DNA from 3 places in the Massilia sp. GER05 genome. Region 1 is predicted to be linked to each of the others. Evidence: predicted binding sites of a transcription regulator. Region 1 holds the regulator's gene; each other region holds the start of a gene.

Region 1 (3,274 bases):
CCGAACCCGTGCTCGCGCACCGACGCGCCTTTCGCGCAGTGGGCCCCCATGTTGATCGGCGAGTCGAACGCGGCCTCCTGGCGGATCCACACGCCGTTGCTGACCACCGCCTCCACCGAGCAGCCCACCGAGCAGTGGCTGCACACGGTGTGCTTGACCTCCGTGTTCGGCCTGGCCGGCACGGGGTCCGCCGCGGTCGCGGGCTGGATCACGTTCAGCGGCAGGTGGCGCGCGAGGGCGCCCGCGCCGGCCGTCACGCCCGCGCCGACGAGGAAGCGGCGCCGTTTCAGCCCGCTGTCGCGTGATGTCTTCACCAGGGTCATGGTCGTGGTCTCCTTCTACCAGTAAGCCGCGGTGCGGTAGTAGCGCCGGATGTGTTCCGTCTCGTGATAGCCCTTGGCCTGCTGCGGCGCCACCGGTGCGGCGGGCTCGGGCTGCGGCCCGGGCGCCCGCGCACGCGCGGCCGCGGCGACGGCCAGCGCGCCCAGCGGCGCGGCCTTCAACAGGCTGCGGCGGGTCGGATCGGGTTGCTTGTCATCGTTCATGATGGTCCTCATGCGGCAATCGGGTCGGTGGCATCGAGCACGGCGAACGCCTGCGCTTCGATCGACAGGAAGGCATCGACGACGCCTGCGACGATCCGGTAGAAATTCGCGTCGGCACTCCCCGCGATGTCGGCCAGGCAGGCCGCATACCACGGCCGGACATGCGTTTCGAAAAAGTGTTTTTGCACGGCCAGGCCACGCGGCGGCATGCCGGGTCCGCCCTGGATCAATACGCGCATCGTCTCGCACAGCGTGCCCAGGTGGTCTTCGAACTCGCCCACGCCTGGCGCCCGCGCGAGACGCAGGCGCGCGAGGTCGTGGCGCAGGTCGGCCAGCGGCGCATCGTTCAGGTGGCCCGTGAGGTAGAAGGAACCGTACGGATTCAGCGGCGGCGTGCCGGTGCTGATGAACATGGCCGAGAATTCATCGGCCGCGGCGGCCGCATCGACGACGGTGGCGGCCTGGGTCAGCTTCAGCCAGGCGTCCTCGAGAGCGAATTCGCCGGCGGCGCCGATCGGGTCCGCGGCGGCCAGTGCCGCGAGCAGTGCGTCGTCGGGCGGGGCCAGCAGCAGGCGTGCGAACAGCGCGTAGAAATCGGCGCGGGCCTGGTCCTCGTCGGCCAGCGGCGCAGCGACGGCTCTCTCCACGCCGTCATGCAAATCGGATGAAGCAGAACGCTGTTCGACGGACATGGTTCTCCCGTTGGCAAATATTCATGGGAAGTGTAATCCTTGACAACGCAAAGGCGCGCACGCTTGACGTCCACGCGACACTTCGTTGGCCAGGCAACCAACGTCGGGACAAATTCCCTCGTTGCAGTCGGGCTGCACGTCTATAATCGAGACATCACCCGAAGGTACTTGCCATGATTGCCGCTGATACCACGTCCGCATCCCCCATCAACGTCACCGCACTCAAGTCCAGTTGCGCGGCCTGCAGCATGCACCAGCTGTGCCTGCCAATGGGGCTGGAAGACGCGGACATCGACCGCCTGGATCGGATCATCGGCAAGCGCCGCCGCCTGGAGCGCGACGAACCGCTGTACAAGATGGGCGAGCCGTTCCGCAACCTGTACGCCGTGCGCTTCGGCCACTTCAAGACGTACCAGATCAACGCGGCCGGCGAGGCGCAGATCACGGGCTTCCAGATGGCCGGCGAGCTGCTCGGCATGGACGCCATCAGCGCCGACCGCCACCACTGCGACGCCGTCGCACTGGAAGACAGCGAAGTGTGCGAAATCCCGTTCGGGAACCTGCAGGACCTGTTCGGCCAGGTGCCGGCGCTGCTGCGCCACTTCCACCGCATCATGAGCCAGGAAATCACGCGCGAACAGAACGTCATGCTCCTGCTGGGGAACATGCGCGCCGAGCAGCGCTTCGCCGTCTTCCTCATCAACCTCTCGGCCCGCTACGCGGCGCGCGGCTATTCGTCCACGCGCTTCCAGCTGCGCATGTCGCGCGAAGACATCGGCAACTACCTGGGCCTGACCATCGAAAGCATCAGCCGCCTGCTGTCCCGTTTTAAAAAGCTGGGGCTCGTGCAGGTCGACAAGCGCGAGGTCGAGCTGCTCGAACCGGCGCGCCTGAAGGCGATGGCGGCCGGGACGGAGCAGTGCAGTCCGATGGCCTGACCTTTCGGTAGTTCCCGGTCTCCGCGTCCGCATCGACAATGCGGGCAAAGGAGATCCCCCATGCATATCAAGTCAATCCCCGCCGCCATGCTGCTGGCCGCGGGCACCGTCCACGCGCAAGACGGCGCCGTGCAGATCTACGGCCGCCTCAACGTCGCCCTCGAACACGCGGCGGCGTCCTCCGGCCCCGGCCTCACGCGCCTCGTGAACAACCGCTCCGTGCTGGGTTTCCGCGGCGGCGAAGACCTGGGCGGCGGCCTGAAAGCCATCTTCCAGGTCGAAGGCACGCTGTCGCCCGACACGGGCACCGGCGCCCTCGCCGCACGCGATACCCGCGTGGGCCTCGCCGGCACGTGGGGCACGCTGTTCGCGGGCCACTGGACGACGGCCTACAACAGCGCCACGTCCGGCCTCGACCCGTTCTATCCGACGACGGCCGGCTACATGAGCATCATGGGCAATGGATCCGCGGGGGACGCGGACAACGTCAGCGACAAGTCGTCGTTCGACCGGCGCCAGTCCAATTCGATTCACTACTGGAGCCCGTCCTGGCACGGTCTGTCGCTGCGGGTGACGCACGGCCTGAACGAAGAAAAGCCGGCAAGCGGCGCGCAGCCGTCGCTGACGTCGGCCGCCGCGATCTACGAACGGGGCCCGTGGTATGCCGTACTGGCGGGCGAACGCCACCACGAGTACCAGGGACCGGGCCTGGACGACACCGGCGCGAAGGCCGCCCTCGCCTACCAGTTCCCGCAGACCCGCATCGCCGTCGTCGCCGAACGTTTGAAATACGGGACGGGCGCCGGCGAGCTGGCGCGCAATGCCGTGTACCTGTCCGTGTCGCACCAGATGGGACCGCACGGCATCCGCATCGGCATTGCGCGCGCGGGCGACGCGAGCGGGCCGGCCGGCACGCGCATCGGCTTCGTGCGCGCCGGCGCGGGCACCGGCGCCACGCATGCGACGCTCGGCTACGATTACACGCTCAGCAAGCGCAGCAGCCTGTACGCGTACACGACGCGCCTGGACAACCGCGCGAACGGGGTCTACGACTTCGCGATCAACGGTCTGGGTGCCACGCCGGGCGCGACGCTTAAGG
Region 2 (3,274 bases), 1.7 Mb from region 1:
AGGTGGCGTCGGGATCGTATTTCGCGAAGAACGGCCGGCGCACCCAGTCCGGATTGCGCGCCTGCAGGAACTGCAGCGCGAACAGCTTGTCGCCGTTGATGGTGACGACGCCGTCGATCACGACCTTGCCCGGGAACGCGCTCATCGACGGCCCGCGCACGGTGCGCGACAGGCCCGACACCATGCTGTACGCGGACTGGAAGATCTCGTGCGCGCGCGCCAGCGGCAGCGCGAAGTACTCGCGCGGACCGGTATCCCGCTCGACGAACATGTAATAAGGGATCGCGCCCAGGCGCACGCCCGTCGTCCACAGCTCGGCCCAGCTGTTCGGGTCTTCGTTGATGTGGCGGATCAGCGGCCCCTGCATGCGCAAGGTCGCGCCCGTGCCGACGATGCGCTTGACGGCCTGCTGGGCCACCGGCTGGCGCAGCTCGACGGCGTGGTTGTAATGCCCCATCAGCGCGAGGTTCTTGCCGGCCTTGACGACTTTCTCGAACAGGCGCATCAGGTCGTCGCTGTCCTTGTCCGACACGTAGCGCTGCGGCCAGTATGCGACCGACTTGGTGCCGATCCGGATGTTCTGGATATGCGCCAGTTCGGGCGCCAGCAGCGGTTCGATGAACTCGGCCAGCGAGCGCGTATTCATGATCATCGGATCGCCGCCCGTGATCAGGACGTCCGTCACGTCTGGATGCGTGCCGAGGTAGGACACCAGTTCCGTGGACTCGCGCGCATCGAACTTCATCTCTTCCATGCCCACGAACTGCGGCCAGCGGAAGCAGAAAGTGCAATAGGCGTGGCACGTCTGGCCCGCGCTGGGGAAGAACAGCACGGTCTCCTTGTACTTGTGCTGCAGGCCCTTGAGCGGCGCGTCGTTCACGCGCGGCACGTTGTGCGTCATCTGCCCTGCCGGGTGCGGATTCATGCGCATGCGGATCTGGTGCACGAGCTGCGCGATCGCGGCGTCGTCCTTCTTGACCAGCACGAGGTCGCGCAGCTGCTCGTATTCGCGCGCGGGCAGCATGTCGCGGTGGGGGAACGTCAGGCGATAGATTGGATCGTCCGGAACATTGCTCCAGTCGATCAACTGCTCCATCACGTATTCGTTCGTGCGGAAAGGCAGCACGTGGGACACCACCTGCACGGCTTCCTGCAGATCCGGGCTCAGCCATTGCCATTGGCGGGCGTTCTGGATCGACTGGCGGGTATAGGGCTTGAACTTGGCGGGGGTTGCGTCGAGGGTCACGGGATTTCTCCTGAGGGAAGTGGTTGGCGGCAGCAAAAGGTGACGCACGGAAATAATTGCCGACAGGAACCGATGGTAGGGAGACGGACTTGCCTTTGAGTTGCCCCGAGTCAAGTTCTGATTCCGTTTCTCACTGATTTCCACATGCACTGCGAAAGATCAGCGTTGCCGTTGCGGCGGCACATCGGGTGCTACTTGCGTTAGCACAACAACCCGGCTGGGGCCGCGGCGTAGAGTACGAAATGCAAATAGGCAACATTCAGACCTATCTCTTTCCCCTTCCCGAAAGGACATCCTATGAAGCTGACCGCAACCGTAGTCGCTACCGCCCTGGCCCTGTCCTGCGCCGGCGCGCTGGCGGCCGAACCGACCGAGAAAGACGCGATCGCCATGGCCGAGCGCGGCGCCGCGATGGTCAAGGCCAAGGGCAAGGAAGAAGTCATGAAACGCATTACGGCCAAGGACCCGGAATTCGTCCAGGGCTCGCTGTACATCGACATGCGCGACGTCAAGACCGGCATCGTGCTGGCTCACCCGTACAACCCGTCGATCGTCGGCAAGGATTTGACGGACGTGCCCGATGCGAACGGCAAGAAATACCGCCGCGAGATCATCGAACTGGCCGCCGCCAAGGGCAAGGGCTGGGTCGACTACCAGTACAAGAATCCGACCACGGGCAAGATCGAGCCGAAGACGACGTACATCCTGCTCGTCGACGGCGTCGTGCTCGAGGCCGGGCTATACAAGAAGCAATAGGACGTGCGCGCGGGCGGCATGCCCGCGTTCGGTGTTCGAGCGGGCGGCATGCCCGCGTTCGGTGTTCAAGCGGGCGGCATGCCCGCGTTCTTTTTTAAGCGGGAGCGCAACATGCTGAAAAAACTGAGGATCGGTCCGAAGCTGCTGCTGGCGCCCGGCATGGTGCTGGTGCTGCTCTTGATGCTGTCCGGTGCCGCCTGGTACGGGATGGTGCGCCAGAACGCGTCGCTGGAAAACATGGTGCAGGTCCGCGCGGCGCGCCTGAAAAACGTGGCCGACGTGGCCGGCGACGCCAAGTACGTCCACGCCAACGCTTATCAACTGCTGGCCTGGATCAACGGCAGCTTCGCCAAGAACCGCCTCGACGCGCTGATCGCCGACATCGGCAAGCGCCACGCCGCCGTGCAGGCACAGTTGCAGGAACTCGCGCGCACGACCGACGGCGCGGAACGCAAGCCCGTCGACGCGTCGCTGGCCGCGCTGGCGGCCTACCGCAAGGCGGTGCAGGAGACCATCGAGATGGCGCAGGTCGACCAGTCGATCGCCACCAACTCGATGCAGAAGGCGGAAAAGGAATTCATGGTGCTGAACCAGCAGCTGGCCCAACTGGCCGCGCTGGAGAAGACGCTCAGCGAACAGGCCTATGCCGCGGCGCGCACGGAATTCCACAACCTGGGCACGTGGATGGCCATGCTGGTGCTGCTGTCGATCGCCGCGTCGCTGGCCGTCACCATGTTCGTGCGCCGCGCCATGCTGCGTGACATCGGGACCATCTCGGCCGTCATGGGCGAACTGGCCGAAGGCCGCCTGTGCGCGAGCGTCCACAACGACGGCCGCGACGAAATCGCCGACACGGCGCGCGCGCTCGACCAGACCATCGCCAACCTGAACACGACGCTGCGCAGCGTGCTCGATTCCGTGCGCTCGATCGACACGGCATCGAAGGAAATCGCCAGCGGCAACCTCGACCTGTCGACCCGCACCGAGCTGCAGGCCGGTTCCCTGCAGCAGACCGCGAGCGCGATGGAGACGCTGACCCAGGCCGTCAAGGGCAATGCGGACAACGCGCGCCTGGCGACGCAACTCGCGGCCGAGGCGGCGCGGCTGGCGGCCGGCGGCGGCCAGGCCGTCGACCGCGCCGTCGCCACGATGGAATCGATCCGCGCCAGTTCGCGCAAGATCGTCGAGATCACCGGCGTCATCGACGGCATCTCGTTCCAGACCAATCTGCTTGCGCTGAACGCCGCCGTCGAAGCGGCGCGCGCCGGCGAA
Region 3 (3,274 bases), 2.9 Mb from region 1:
TCCATCGAAAGCGACGCCGAAGCCCGTTTCATCAGCCATGCCAGGCATGCGCAAAGCGTCATCACGGTCCGCGTGAAATCGTATACGGACCTGTTGCGCGCCACGGGCAGCATGATCCAGAGTTCCGACGTCCTGACGCACCAGGGCTTCCACGAATTCGTGGCCGGACTGGACCTGGCCAGGAGCTTCCCGGCGGTCGACTACATCAATTACGCGGTCCAGGTGCCGCATGACGGGCGCGACGCGTTCGTTGCCGCACTGCGCACGGACGTGTCGCACATCTTTGGCAAGCCGGTCGACCTGGATATCATGCCGCCCGGCATCCGGCCGTCGTACCTGGTCGTCGCCTTCGTCGAACCCGCGCCGCCGGGCGCCCACTACTATGCGATCGACCTGAAGGCCAACCGCTATTTCGGGAACTTGCTGCTGCAAGAGCGCGATAGCGGCATGATATTTTCGACCGGTACGCCGATCCCAATGTTGTCGCGTCCGAACAACATCTACGTGGGCATGCGTATGCCGGTCTACCGCAAAGGCGTGCCGCTGCGCACAGTCGACCAGCGCCGCGCGGCCTACACGGGTTCGCTCGGCATCGCGTTCAGTATCCCCAAGCTGCTGAACGGCGTCATGGACGAAGTTCCGGTCGCGAACCTGCGCATGACGCTGTACGACGTCGGCCCCGGCATCGACGCCCGCGGCCAGCCTACGGTATCGAAGCCGCTCGCGCTGTTCGACAGCCGCGGCACGCGCGCCGAGCCGACGCCGGCGCTCGACGTCGGCGATGACGTCTTCACGACCAGCCTGCCGCTCGATTTCAACGGCCGTCCATGGAAAACGACGTTCAGCGCGCCCAGGGCCGCCCTGTACACGGAATTCGACACCTATTATCCGAAGCTCATGATGGCGTTCGGCTTCCTCGGCTCGATCCTGCTCTATGCCCTGCTGCACACGCTCACGTCGTCGCGCCGCGCCGCCCTCGAACTGGCGCGGGAGATGACGAGCGAGCTGCGCGAAAGCCAGGCCAGGCTGCAGTTGTCGCACCAGAAGCTCAGGCGCCTGGCCGACCACGCGTACCAGATCAAGGAAATGGAGCGCAAGCGCATCGCGCGCGAGATCCACGACGACCTCGGCCAGAGCCTGCTCGCCCTGCGCATCGAGGCGGAACTGCTGGCCGGACGCACGCAGGACACGCACAGCCACCTGCACAAGCGGGCCCGTTCCACGCTGCAGCAGATCGACACGACGATCAGGAGCGTGCGCCAGATCATCAACGACCTGCGCCCGACCGTGCTCGACCTGGGCCTGTCCGCGGCCGTCGAGTGGCAGGTGAACCAGTTCCAGCGCCGCACCGGCATCCAGTGCGACATCCAGGACGACCACGGCGAGATCGCCCTGCCCGACCATTGCGCGACGGCCTTTTTCCGCATCCTGCAGGAATCGCTGACGAACATCGTCCGCCATGCCAACGCGACGCGCGTGAAAGTGGAGCTGCGCCTGAACGGCGGCTGGCTGTCGCTGACGGTACGCGACAACGGCTGCGGCCTGCCGCCGGGCGGGCGCAACAAGTACGGCTCTTTCGGCCTGGTCGGCATCGAGGAACGCATCGTGATCCTCGGCGGCACCTGCGCCGTGTTCAGCGAGCCGGACGGCGGCACGACCGTCATGGTCTCGGCGCCTGTCATCGGCGGCCCCGAACCCGTTCTCTCCCAGGAACAGGAACAAGGCGCGGGTTCGGCCGTCATCTGACATTTCACCGGCTCGCCTTACTCCACTATCGAACTTCTGCATAGCCGTTCAAACAACTCATATTATTTGTTTGACAAATATCAAAATCTGGGCGAATTCCCTCAACTACATTGAGGACATGCAACACACGCCCGACCACTCCTGAACCCTTGACAAGGATGACCATGAACACCAACGACCTGTTTAACGCCGTGATGCAACTCGACCTGGAACCGATCAAGATGAAGCTGATGCATGCGGCATCGGGCGAAGGCTGGAGCCTGGAGAAGGCCAACGCCGTGGAAAAGGAATACCGCCGCTTCCTGTGCCTGATGAAAATGTATCCGGACGAGGACACGGCACCGCTGGTCGACGTCGACACGTTCTGGCACTACCACATCCTCGACACGATGAAATATGCCGCCGACTGCGAGCAGGCCTTCGGCTATTTCCTGCACCACTACCCGTACGTCGGCATGGGCGGCGACGATGACGAACAGTTCCGCCTCGCCAGCGGCGACCGCATGAAAGAGCTGTACGAAGCAACGTTCGGCGACGCGTATCCGGGCGCCGTCGCCCAGGCCGCGGACGGCGCGACCGCGTGGTGCGCGAGCCCGCACGTCGAGCCGGGCCAGGCGACGGACAGCGCGACCGCATGGTGCGCGAGCCCGCATACCGCAGGCAAGCGCGCTGCCGCCACCGCCTGGTGCGCGAGCCCGCACATCGACAAACTGACCCGGCGCGCGATCGACACGGCCTGGTGCGCGAGCCCGCACATCGGCAAGCTGACCCAGGGCGGCAGCGCCACCGCCTGGTGCGCCAGCCCGCACAGCGCCGACAAGGCCGCCTGAGCGGGTCAGGCCACGCTGGTCTCCGCGTGGGACCGCACCATCAGCGCGCGCAGCTCGCGGATGCTGTAGTCGGACACCTCGTGCATGCGCAGCAGGAGGGTGGCGCCGATTGGCAGGGTGTGATGGCGGATCTTGCTGATCACGGGCGGCGCCACTTCCAGCAGCCGCGACAGCGCGGCGTCGTTCTTGAGCTTGAGTTTATCGATGATGGCGTCGAGGACCCGGTTCGGGTCGTACTCGGCGCCGTCAGGAATGCGTCTGATGGGCATGTTCGTCTTTCGCTTGTCACATCCATGGGAAATTTTCCACAGCCCATAGCGGGTTATGGAAAATCAGCCAGTTTCGGGAGATATAAGTTCTTTGTGTGGTCGCTCTACGGCGTACCCGAATGATACATGGGTTAGTTGCGAAATGCTTAAGACGCCCTTATGCCGCCGCCGACATGCGGATAGCGCAGCCGGGCCCGCAGCTCCGTGCCGAGGCGGCGGTTGTCCAGCCGGCGCGATTCCGACATGAAGGACAGCAGCATCGGCGACACCGCCTTCTCCAGCTCGGCGCGCGCGAGACGCGGCGGCCGCGCCAGGCCGAATGCGTCGGCCACGAGATCGAAATAATCCCCCATCTTCATGCGCGTGTCGTCGGACGCGTTGTAGACGCGCCCCGGCCAGGCGCGGAACAGCGCCAGCGCGCACAGCCGC

What was found. The regulator FNR, encoded in region 1, switches genes on or off when oxygen is low (the NO sensors DNR and NnrR bind a similar motif). The targets are predictions, from matches to a motif close to TTGATNNNNATCAA.
Region 2: the regulator FNR is predicted to act here: its motif matches at 1,347-1,360, upstream of ACL58G_RS08180 (KamA family radical SAM protein).
Region 3: the regulator FNR is predicted to act here: its motif matches at 1,817-1,830, upstream of ACL58G_RS28355 (glycine-rich domain-containing protein).

The regions. Positions count from the first base shown of each region.
Region 1 is NZ_CP178858.1:3,526,955-3,530,228, reverse strand. It holds gene ACL58G_RS15905 (formate dehydrogenase subunit alpha) at 1-323, opposite strand, end outside; gene ACL58G_RS15900 (formate dehydrogenase) at 339-545, opposite strand; gene ACL58G_RS15895 (TorD/DmsD family molecular chaperone) at 554-1,192, opposite strand; gene fnr (fumarate/nitrate reduction transcriptional regulator Fnr) at 1,411-2,175, shown strand; gene ACL58G_RS15885 (porin) at 2,236-3,274, shown strand, end outside.
Region 2 is NZ_CP178858.1:1,814,985-1,818,258, reverse strand. It holds gene ACL58G_RS08180 (KamA family radical SAM protein) at 1-1,246, opposite strand, end outside; gene ACL58G_RS08175 (cache domain-containing protein) at 1,544-2,002, shown strand; gene ACL58G_RS08170 (methyl-accepting chemotaxis protein) at 2,114-3,274, shown strand, end outside.
Region 3 is NZ_CP178858.1:6,417,411-6,420,684, forward strand. It holds gene ACL58G_RS28350 (CHASE domain-containing protein) at 1-1,746, shown strand, start outside; gene ACL58G_RS28355 (glycine-rich domain-containing protein) at 1,911-2,576, shown strand; gene ACL58G_RS28360 (hypothetical protein) at 2,582-2,845, opposite strand; gene ACL58G_RS28365 (NAD-dependent epimerase/dehydratase family protein) at 2,992-3,274, opposite strand, start outside.